DNA from 3 places in the Atopobium sp. genome. Region 3 is predicted to be linked to each of the others. Evidence: predicted binding sites of a transcription regulator. Region 3 holds the regulator's gene; each other region holds the start of a gene.
What was found. The regulator NrdR, encoded in region 3, represses ribonucleotide reductase genes. The targets are predictions, from matches to a motif close to AAACACNATATATNGTGTTT.

Region 1 (3,292 bases), on a different contig from region 3:
ATAGGTCGTAGACTGTAAAGGAGTGCCATACAGAGAATAGTCAATATCCTCAGCTTCCTTCCATTCTGCGCACTTATCGTTCATGTGCTGCATGATAGAAAGCGCAAAAGGCGTAGCTTCAGGATCCGTATGAGAATGACCAGTCATAAAGCGCGTAGCCTCATACAAGCCAGCATACCCCAAAGAAATAGTGGAGTAGCCACCGTACAACAGCTTATCAATGGGTTCACCCTTAGCAAGACGCGCAAGTGCGCCGTACTGCCATAAGATAGGCGCCGCATCAGAAAGTGTTCCCAATAGACGTTCATGACGGCAGCGCAAAGCCCTATGGCAAAGTTCAAGACGCTCGTCAAAAATCTCCCAAAAGCGATTCATATCTCCGCCAGAAGACAAAGCAACGTCAGGAAGATTAATGGTTACCACGCCCTGATTAAAGCGACCATAGTATTTAGGCTTCCCAGGAACGTAGTTCTTAGCACGGGCAATGTTATTAAATCCACCCTCAGAACGATCTGGCGTTAAAAATGAACGACAACCCATGCAGGTAAAGGTATCTCCTTCACCTTCCTTCTCGCCCGTGGAAAGCTTATACTCCTTCATTTTCTTCTCGGAAATGTAATCGGGTACCAAGCGTTTTGCCGTACACTTAGCAGCCAACTGCGTTAAATAGAAGAATGGCTGATCAGGCTCAATGTTATCTTCCTCAAGTACATAAATAAGCTTGGGGAATGCAGGGGTAATCCATACGCCTTGCTCGTTGCGAACGCCCTCATAGCGCTGGCGCAAGGTCTCTTCGATAATAAGAGCCAAGTCCTTCTTGGTGCGCTCATCCTCAACTTCATTAAGATACATAAAGACGGTTACAAAAGGCGCCTGACCATTTGTGGTCATCAGCGTTACTACCTGATATTGAATGGTCTGAACACCACGACGAATCTCGTCACGAAGACGCTTTTCTACAATCTCTTGTAGCGTCTCCGCCGCAGGCTCTACACCAAGGCTATTGAGCTCATCAATGACTTGCGAGCGAATCTTTTTACGAGAAACGTCCACAAACGGAGCAAGGTGCGACAAAGAAATAGACTGACCGCCATACTGATTGGAAGCAACCTGAGCAATAATCTGCGTTGCAATATTGCAAGCGGTGGAAAAGCTGTGAGGCTTTTCTATCATAGTGCCTGAAATAACTGTACCGTTTTGCAGCATATCTTCCAGATTAACCAAATCACAGTTATGCATATGTTGTGCATAATAATCTGCATCATGGAAGTGGATAATACCTTCATTATGAGCGGCTACCACATCCTCTGGTAGCAGCATGCGCATGGTAAGGTCCTTGGAGACCTCACCCGCCATATAATCGCGCTGTACCGAGTTAACCGTTGGATTCTTGTTGGAGTTTTCCTGTTTGACATCCTCGTTATTACACTCAATAAGCGACAAGATTTTATCGTCCGTCGTATTCTTTTGACGCTTCAAACTCTGAACGTAGCGATAAATAATATACTTACGAGCCACCTCAAAGCGATCCAGGGCCATAATCTCATCCTCGACCATGTCCTGAATCTCTTCTACCGTAACGGTGTGTCCTGCATCCTCACAGCGATCATGTACATTCTCTGCAGCATAGATGATTTGTCGCTGCGTGAGGCGCATATCAGAAGGGACTTCATTATTAGCAGCGCTAATAGCATTAGAAATTTTATTGATGTCAAAGATAACCTCAGAGCCGTTACGCTTGATAATCTTCATGGCGGGAACTTTCTTCTTTGTGTAGATTAGTCTGCCGAGAAGCGCAATGTAAGCATCGCCTTTTCGGTACTTTATATCCTACTCTATTTGGGGACGCATAATGCCCACAATTTCTTTCAGACCACAAAATATTGGTGTTATTCCGTCTGATAACCACAATATATAGTAGGTGCTGAACTGGGCTTTTACAAAGAGTTGCAGGTAGATAATTTGTGTCAAACACCGCATATTGTGTTAGATTCCTCATGGATGTACGTTTCATATCAAAAGACACAGGTGCTCTAGAGGGCTCCATACCGTATGTTCAACATATTTCATCCACTGACCTTAATGAGTACCCCTATCTATGCTGACAATAACCTTTATGCGTCAAATGCACTACACTAAACAAAATGCACCAACAACGAGAGGATTATTATGCCCAACGAGGGTAGTTACGAAGTTGCACTCAAGCGGAGCAATGCCATTCGCAATGACATAGAATCTGGCAATGTTGCACCATACACCATGCTTACTGGTGACCGTCCTACTGGGCGTTTACATCTTGGCCACTATTTTGGCACCCTTGCCGAACGCGTGCGCCTGCAAAACCTTGGTGTAGCCACCAACATCATTATTGCGGACTATCAGGTTATTACGGACCGCGATACCACAGAGCATATCCAAGACAATGTATACAACATGGTTATGGACTATCTTGCCTGCGGTATTGACCCTGAGAAGACCATGATTTTTACCCACTCTGCAATTCCTGCAGCAAACCAGCTCATGCTTCCTTTCTTGTCGTTGGTTACTGAAGCAGAAATGGAACGTAATCCAACGGTAAAAGCAGAGCAAGCCGCTTCTGGTCATGCACTCACCGGTTTGTTGCTCACCTATCCGGTACACCAGGCCTGTGACATCTTATTTTGCAAAGGCAACATTGTGCCTGTAGGAAAAGATCAATTGCCTCACATTGAAATTACCAGCAAAATTGCGCGTCGTTTTAATGAACGATATGGCAAGGTATTCCCTGAGGTATCTGGTTTACTTACCTCTACCCCCCTACTTCCTGGTCTTGATGGCCGCAAGATGTCCAAGTCTTATGGCAACGCCATCTCTCTTTGTATGACTGAAGAAGAAACCGCCAAGCTTATCAAGAAATCTAAAACGGATTCTGATCGCACTATTACCTTTGACCCTCAGAATCGTCCTGGTGTAAGCGCACTTCTTACCACTGCAAGCATTTGCACTGGTCGTGATCCCCAAGAAATCGCTGAGGAAATTGGTATGGGCGGTGCTGGCCAGCTCAAACAATATGTTACTGAAGCTGTTAATACCTACTTTGCTCCCCTGCGTGAACGTCGTCGTTCATATGAACACAATCTTCCTTACATCAAAGAAGTGCTCCATGAAGGCAATGAGAAGGCACAGGCTGTTGCCGAGAAAACCCTGGATGAAGTACGCGAAGCTATGGGCATGATCTATTAAATCAATCCCAGCAAGTTTCCAACAAATACCCTACCTACACATAGAGGCGGATGAGAGTGTCTCATCCGCC
Region 2 (3,292 bases), on a different contig from region 3:
CCAAAACAAATCTGGATAGCACACTGCTGGGAAGACATCATGTGCTTTTGTACGGTCATCACCATTGTTGGTACGAATTTGCAAGAACTCAGGCAAATCACGATGCCAAGCATCCAAATACACCGCAACAGCACCTGCGCGCATACCCAACTGGTCTACGGCTACGGCAGTATCATTAATAACGCGAATCCACCGGATGACACCGCCAGCTACACCCTGAAAACCACGGATACTACCACCAGAAGCACGCACTTTACCCAGATACATGCCCATGCCGCCGCCAAACTTGGACACTTGCGAAAAATTATCAATGGAGCGATAAATGCCCTCCAAAGAGTCTGGCACAGTGTCAATAAAACAGCTTGACAGCTGGTGATGAGGCTTGCGCGCATTGGAAAGCGTAGGGGTTGCCATAGTAACTTCCAACGTGCTGAGCATGTTGTAAAACTGAGCCACCCAGGTCAAACGATTGCTGCGCTCCTCTTTCATAGCAAGATGCAAGGCCACACCTAAAAACATCTCTTGAGGCGTCTCTAGAATCTCGCCTTCATGCGAGCGAATAACATACCGACGAAGCACCAAATCAAGACCTGCATAGTCAAAAAGCTTGTCTCTTTCATTATTGAGAAACTCCTGCGCTTGCAGTATTTCTTCGCGGCTATAGTTTTCCAAAATATAGCTACCATATAAATGTGCATCCACCAGCATCTGAATTTTGTCATAGAGGTTGGAAATGCCGCGAGACGCCATGGTTTGTGCAAGCACCTTATGCGCTGCAAATGCCCTGATGCGAGCAGCAATGTAACTCCACTGTGGAGCCTCACGGTTACACAGTTCTACCGCCGCGCGTGCCAGGGTATCTAGGCGTTGAGCAGAGTTCATCTCTGACTTGATTAGACCTTCAAAACGAGAAACCCAAACATCTAGAGGATATAGTTCTTGCTCAAAGTCCTTCTCGATATCCAACAGGACGGGGAGTAGGTCATCATCTCCAGCAAGGCGAATGAGTTCAGAGCGCTGAGCGCGCAGCTCACTTCGTTTGGAGCGGTACAAGATATAGCTTTTTGCCTGCTTAAAGTAACCGGCACGCATAAGAGCTTCCTCGACCAAGTCTTGGATAAGCTCCACCGTTGGCTCAGTAGACAGCACATCGGTGCGCCGTGCGTTAGCGCGCTGCACGTCAGGGCACTGTACGTTAGTGCACTGAGCACCATCATGCTGCATGGACTTTGTTATACATGCCTCTACCTGCGTTAGAAGCTGCTCCAGCTCTGCTTGGCTATAGTGCTCCGACGTTGCAGCAAAGACCTTTTGCAAGGCACGAATAATCTTTTGACCGTCGTACTGCTCAATCGCCCCGCTACGTTTAATAATGTTCATGTGAACCTCAAATATGATATGAATAGAAGATATTGTGGTTAATTCCTTATAAACATACCATATATTGTGTTCAATGCCAGTAAAATGTTACAGTATAACCAACATTTATTTTTGTTACTTTAGGGTTATAGGACAAAAATAAGGGCTGCACGACTCACAACAAGCCGTACAGCCCCAGCGCTAAGTAACTAAGAACTAAGCATCTCGCTAGTTTACAACGCCCTTAAGACCATAACTCTCGTGGTAGATATTATCTGGGTCGTACTCAACCTGCGTAGAGAAGTCATCGTCCTTGACCTCAACCTTAACCTTAACAGGAACGGTGTGGTTATCGTAGCGCATGTTATCCATGAACCCAGACTCGCCTGGCTTGGGAACAACAGGACGGATTGTATAGGTATATGTACCTTCGCGTTTGTACGGAATGTCCTTAAAGTAGACATTACCGTCTGTGTCATTACCAGCGACTTCAATCACGTTACCATCTGCATCTACGAGCTCAAACATAAACATGTTGGGTGATAGCTTCATGTTGTACAGCACCACATGTGCGCTTACTTTACCCTTATTGTTGGGCTTGAAGTATACTTGGACAACAGGTTTGGGATACGTGAAGGTTTCTCCCGTACTAGTACCATCCTGAGCTACGTACTTCACCTGAGCCTCAGCCTTATCTATGTCATAGAAGCCCGGCTTTGCCGTAGAGGTGGGGTTCGCCAAATCATAGTCAGTGTCCGCGTCACCTACATGAGGGTATGACTCATTCGCGGCAAGCCATTTCTTGATAGCAGCTGTGGACGTTCGTTCATCAAACGAGAAGCGATACTTGGTGTCCTCGTTTACCTTATTAACAATAGTTGCTGTAACCGTACGTGTAGCGCCATCAAAAGCAACAGTGTAATCTACGCCATAGTTAAGCTCACGAGTGCGACCATCGGCACCAGTTGCTACCAATTTGTAAGAATTGGGATAGAGGGTTACATCTTCACTCAACTGGCAGGAGATAGTGATGTGCACCTCAGGATTCTTCAGGCGTAGCATAAGAGAGTCAAGCATGTTTTTCATCTCAGTGTCACTGTTTACCGAGAACGCAGCCTTCTCATCACGTGTGGTTATGCCCTGTGTAATAGACTGTAATACCGATGCACCTCGGCCAGAACCAATGAAGATGGAGTACAAAGAATCAATACCCTTAATTTGGTTAAGCAACAGCTGCGTTGCTGGGTATACAACGTCTACCGAAGTATTATAACCACCATAACTTGCACCAAAGTAGTTATAGGGAATCTCAGTGGGCAAACCATCAGTTACCAACAGCAAAACATTGTCAACGTCGGGGCTGTGGTCCACATAGCGCTGCACCTCCATTAAAGCGCCACCAGTGTTGGTACCACCACCAGCTGTCAGTCGGTTAATCGCCCATGCTGCTTGCTGATAGGAGCCCTTATTTAAAACTGGTTGCACTGTATTGGAATAAGCAAGAATAGAAAACGTATTACTGTTATCAAAGGTACCAAGCTTATTGACCATAGTAGAAAGATTACGCTTGAGTGAATCCATCTTTGACTCACTAGAACCATGTAAATAGCGTTCTCTCATGGAACCAGAAACGTCAGCCACGATAATAAAGTTTTTACGACGATACTTAGGGAAGTTGGAATTATCTGCTGCTTGCGCAGACAAATAGGTACGATAGTCATTGGGACCCTTACGCTGAGTATCTGCATTAGAGTTACCGTCGCCCAAATAGTCAATTTGTTTAGTGGTTTTAATGGCAATATCGGGCTTAGGAAGCTTAACAGGGCCAAGCTCCTCGTTATAACGGAAATGCAACTTAATAGAGCCAGACCAGCCAGAAGATGCAAGCTGGGTAAATTGGCCATAACCTGGAAGATCCCATTTTCTACCATAA
Region 3 (3,292 bases):
TGTAATCACCAACGATACTCGTAGGCAAGGAGAGATTTTCTTCTACATTTTGCTCGGCCAAAATGGGTTGTCCAGCTGCAACTCTTCCCACAACAGGCAGAGAAATAAGATTGTTAGTAACATCAAGCGATACAGTAGCCAACTTTGCATGAGATGCTGGTTTAGATTGAGCATCTTCTTGCTCAGGCATAACGCCAATTGCACGAGGCTTCTTAGAATCACGATGGATGAAGCCATTATCCTCAAGATATTTTAGATGCATATGAACAGTAGAAGGTGATGCTAAACCAACCGCACGCCCAATTTCACGCACTGAAGGCGGAAAACCATGGGTTTGAGAATAGACACAAATGTAGTCATATATCTGCTGTTGACGTGCACTGAGCTTTCTTGTAGCCATTTTATCCTCCTCGGTACTGTAAAGAAATACTACATCTGTTCTAAAAAATATGCAAACATTTGTTCGTTTTTACTTGACAAGAACATATGTTCGTACATACTTAGTAACAAGAACATCTGTTCTATTTCTAATAGTGTCTGAGCACTCCTCTATAAATGACTCAGAAACCAACGGAAAGAGGAGAAGGATATGAAAACTGGTCGTACCTATGTTACTTATACATCTGATGGCTCTGCTGCATGCAAGCCTGTAATTACTCAGTTTACGGTTTATGAAGGAGGTCTTCATAAACCCGTACATGAGGTACAACCTACTTCTCGTCAATCATCTTCTATGCGTCAGGCAGTATCTGACAAATTGTTTACTATAGCTACTCTTAGCATTCTTATTGCGTTATTTGTTGGTACAGCACTATATGGCAATGCTATAGCGGCATCACAACGTACTGTTGGTTTTGACACTATCCACACAACAGAGATTTCTGTACAACCAGGAGAATCCCTTTGGACTATTGCAGCCAACCATGGTGTTGAGGGTCATTCCACAAAAGATGTAGTTACTTATATTTCTAACAAAAATAATTTGTCTAATTCAATGCTAACTATCGGTCAAAAGTTAATTGTTCCTGCATCAGCATAAGCGCTTTTGTATTGCTTGTGTTTGTAATTATAAATTAACACTATATATAGTGTTTCATATGCTTGTTTATGCTATTGTCCTTTTTGAAGAAAATCATTTTCAAAGATAAAAGGATGTGTCCATGCGTTGTCCAAAGTGTGGCCATGAGGAGTCACGCGTTGTAGATTCACGTTCATCCGATAACGATGCAATTCGTCGTAGGCGAGAGTGTGAGCATTGCCACCATCGCTTTACTACGTATGAGCGTCGTGAAGAGACTCCTCTTACGGTCATTAAGCGTAATGGTGTTTGTGAGCCCTTTGATCGTCAAAAACTCATGCGAGGTCTTATCGCTGCTACCGTAAAACGTAACATTTCTACGACTGAACTTGATGAGTTTATCGATAGGATTGAGTCAGAAATCCGCGATACCAGTAAAACTGAAATTCATTCTTCTGAATTAGGCAGTCTTGTTTTAAAGAAACTTCTTTCTTTGGATAAGGTTGCCTATGTTCGTTTTGCTTCCGTATACCGTGATTTCAAAGATCTTGAAGAGTTTAGTAACGAGCTGAGGAGCCTTTCTGATGAGCAATAATCACATTAAACTAGCCATCAAAAAGCTTGACCCAACTGTTGAGTTGCCTGCATATGCCTACGAGGGTGATGCTGGCCTTGATTTGCGTGCCAATGAAGATGTTACTCTTCAGCCTTTTGAGCGGCGCCTTATTGCCACAGGTTTAGCAATTGCCATCCCAGATGGCTACGCTGGCTTTGTACAACCACGAAGTGGCTTAGCACTGCGAGAAGGCCTTTCTATGGTTAATACTCCTGGTCTTATTGATGCACACTATCGCGGTGAACTTAAAGTGTGCGCAATTAACTTCGATAGCACACATCCCATCCATGTCAAACGTGGAGAACGTATCGCACAACTAGTTATTCAGCAGGTTCCTACGGTCACGCTTGTTGAGGTAGACGAGTTAGACACAACGGATCGTGGAACTGGTGGATTTGGTTCTAGCGGCGTTAACTAACGCCGTGGAATAGCCTGGTTACACAGGCCTTTTTATTGTCCGTCGTTTGACGTAGAGAGGGAATTCCTAATGGAACAGTTCTTTCACTTGGAAGAGAGGGGATCGTCAGTAGGACAAGAGCTTCGTGCAGGTCTTACTACCTTCCTTGCAATGGCGTATATCATTGCAGTTAACCCAGCTATTCTGGGTAATCCAGAAGTTCCGCTTTTGGCTTCTATTCCAATGAATGCACTTGTAACTGCCACATGCGTTGGCGCAGGTGTAATGACCATTTTGATGGGCTTGTTTGCAAACCGTCCCTTGGCCTGCGCCTCTGGTCTTGGTGTAAATGCCATGATTGCTGCTGCAGCAACTGGCATTGCTGGTGGTGACTGGCACGCTGCAATGGCAGTCGTCTTTATTGAGGGCATCGCCATTCTAATCCTGGTTTTGGCAGGTCTTCGCGAGAAAATCATGGATGCCATTCCTGTTTCTTTGCGTCATGCTATTTCCGTCGGCCTTGGCCTGTTTATTGCCATGATTGGCCTTGTAAACGCTGGCATTATTGTTCCGGGTGTTGGCACCATTGTTGGTTTAGGTGACATCCACAGTGCTTCTTTTCAGGTTGGCATGATTGCAATTGTAGCCACTTTGATTTTCTCTGCACTTAAAGTAAATGGTTCAATTTTACTTGGCATCTTGGTAGCTGTTGTTGCTGGTATTCCTTTGGGTGTAACCATGGCTCCAACAGGTATTGTTTCTGGTCTTGACTTTTCTACCTTTGCGGCACCTTTTCAGTCTGATGCACAAGGTGTTATGGGTATTGTTAAGGTTCTTACAAGCCCCACGCTTCTTATTTTTGCATTCTCCCTTATGATGTCAGACTTCTTTGACACCATGGGTACTGCTCTTGCAGTTGCAAAGCCTGGTCAGTTCCTTACTGAAGACGGCAATGTAAAGAATATCAAGGAAATCCTAATTGTTGACTCTTGCGCGGCTGCTATGGGCGGTTTCTTTGGTGCGTCCTCCATTACCACCTTCGTTGAGTCCACTGCTGGTGCTGCAGATGGTGGTCGTTCTGGCTTAACCTCCGTTACCACTGGTGTTCTTTTCATTCTTGCCGCATTTTTTGCGCCACTCATTTCTGTTGTAAGCACTGCTGCTACCTGCGGCGCTTTGGTATACGTTGGCTACCTCATGATGACTGAGTGCATAGAAATCGACTGGACAAGCTTAATCGATGGTTTCCCTGCATTTATGA

Region 1: the regulator NrdR is predicted to act here: its motif matches at 1,970-1,989, upstream of nrdD (anaerobic ribonucleoside-triphosphate reductase).
Region 2: the regulator NrdR is predicted to act here: its motif matches at 1,433-1,452, upstream of SPD80_RS01560 (ribonucleoside-diphosphate reductase subunit alpha).

Annotation. Positions count from the first base shown of each region.
Region 1 covers NZ_JAXEXL010000003.1:38,870-42,161, forward strand. Annotated here, with positions in the region: gene nrdD (anaerobic ribonucleoside-triphosphate reductase) at 1-1,752, opposite strand, end outside; gene trpS (tryptophan--tRNA ligase) at 2,170-3,222, shown strand.
Region 2 covers NZ_JAXEXL010000008.1:27,887-31,178, forward strand. Annotated here, with positions in the region: gene SPD80_RS01560 (ribonucleoside-diphosphate reductase subunit alpha) at 1-1,380, opposite strand, end outside; gene SPD80_RS01565 (VWA domain-containing protein) at 1,588-3,292, opposite strand, start outside.
Region 3 covers NZ_JAXEXL010000011.1:127,045-130,336, forward strand. Annotated here, with positions in the region: gene lexA (transcriptional repressor LexA) at 1-400, opposite strand, end outside; gene SPD80_RS03150 (LysM peptidoglycan-binding domain-containing protein) at 590-1,039, shown strand; gene nrdR (transcriptional regulator NrdR) at 1,161-1,613, shown strand; gene dut (dUTP diphosphatase) at 1,603-2,052, shown strand; gene SPD80_RS03165 (NCS2 family permease) at 2,122-3,292, shown strand, end outside.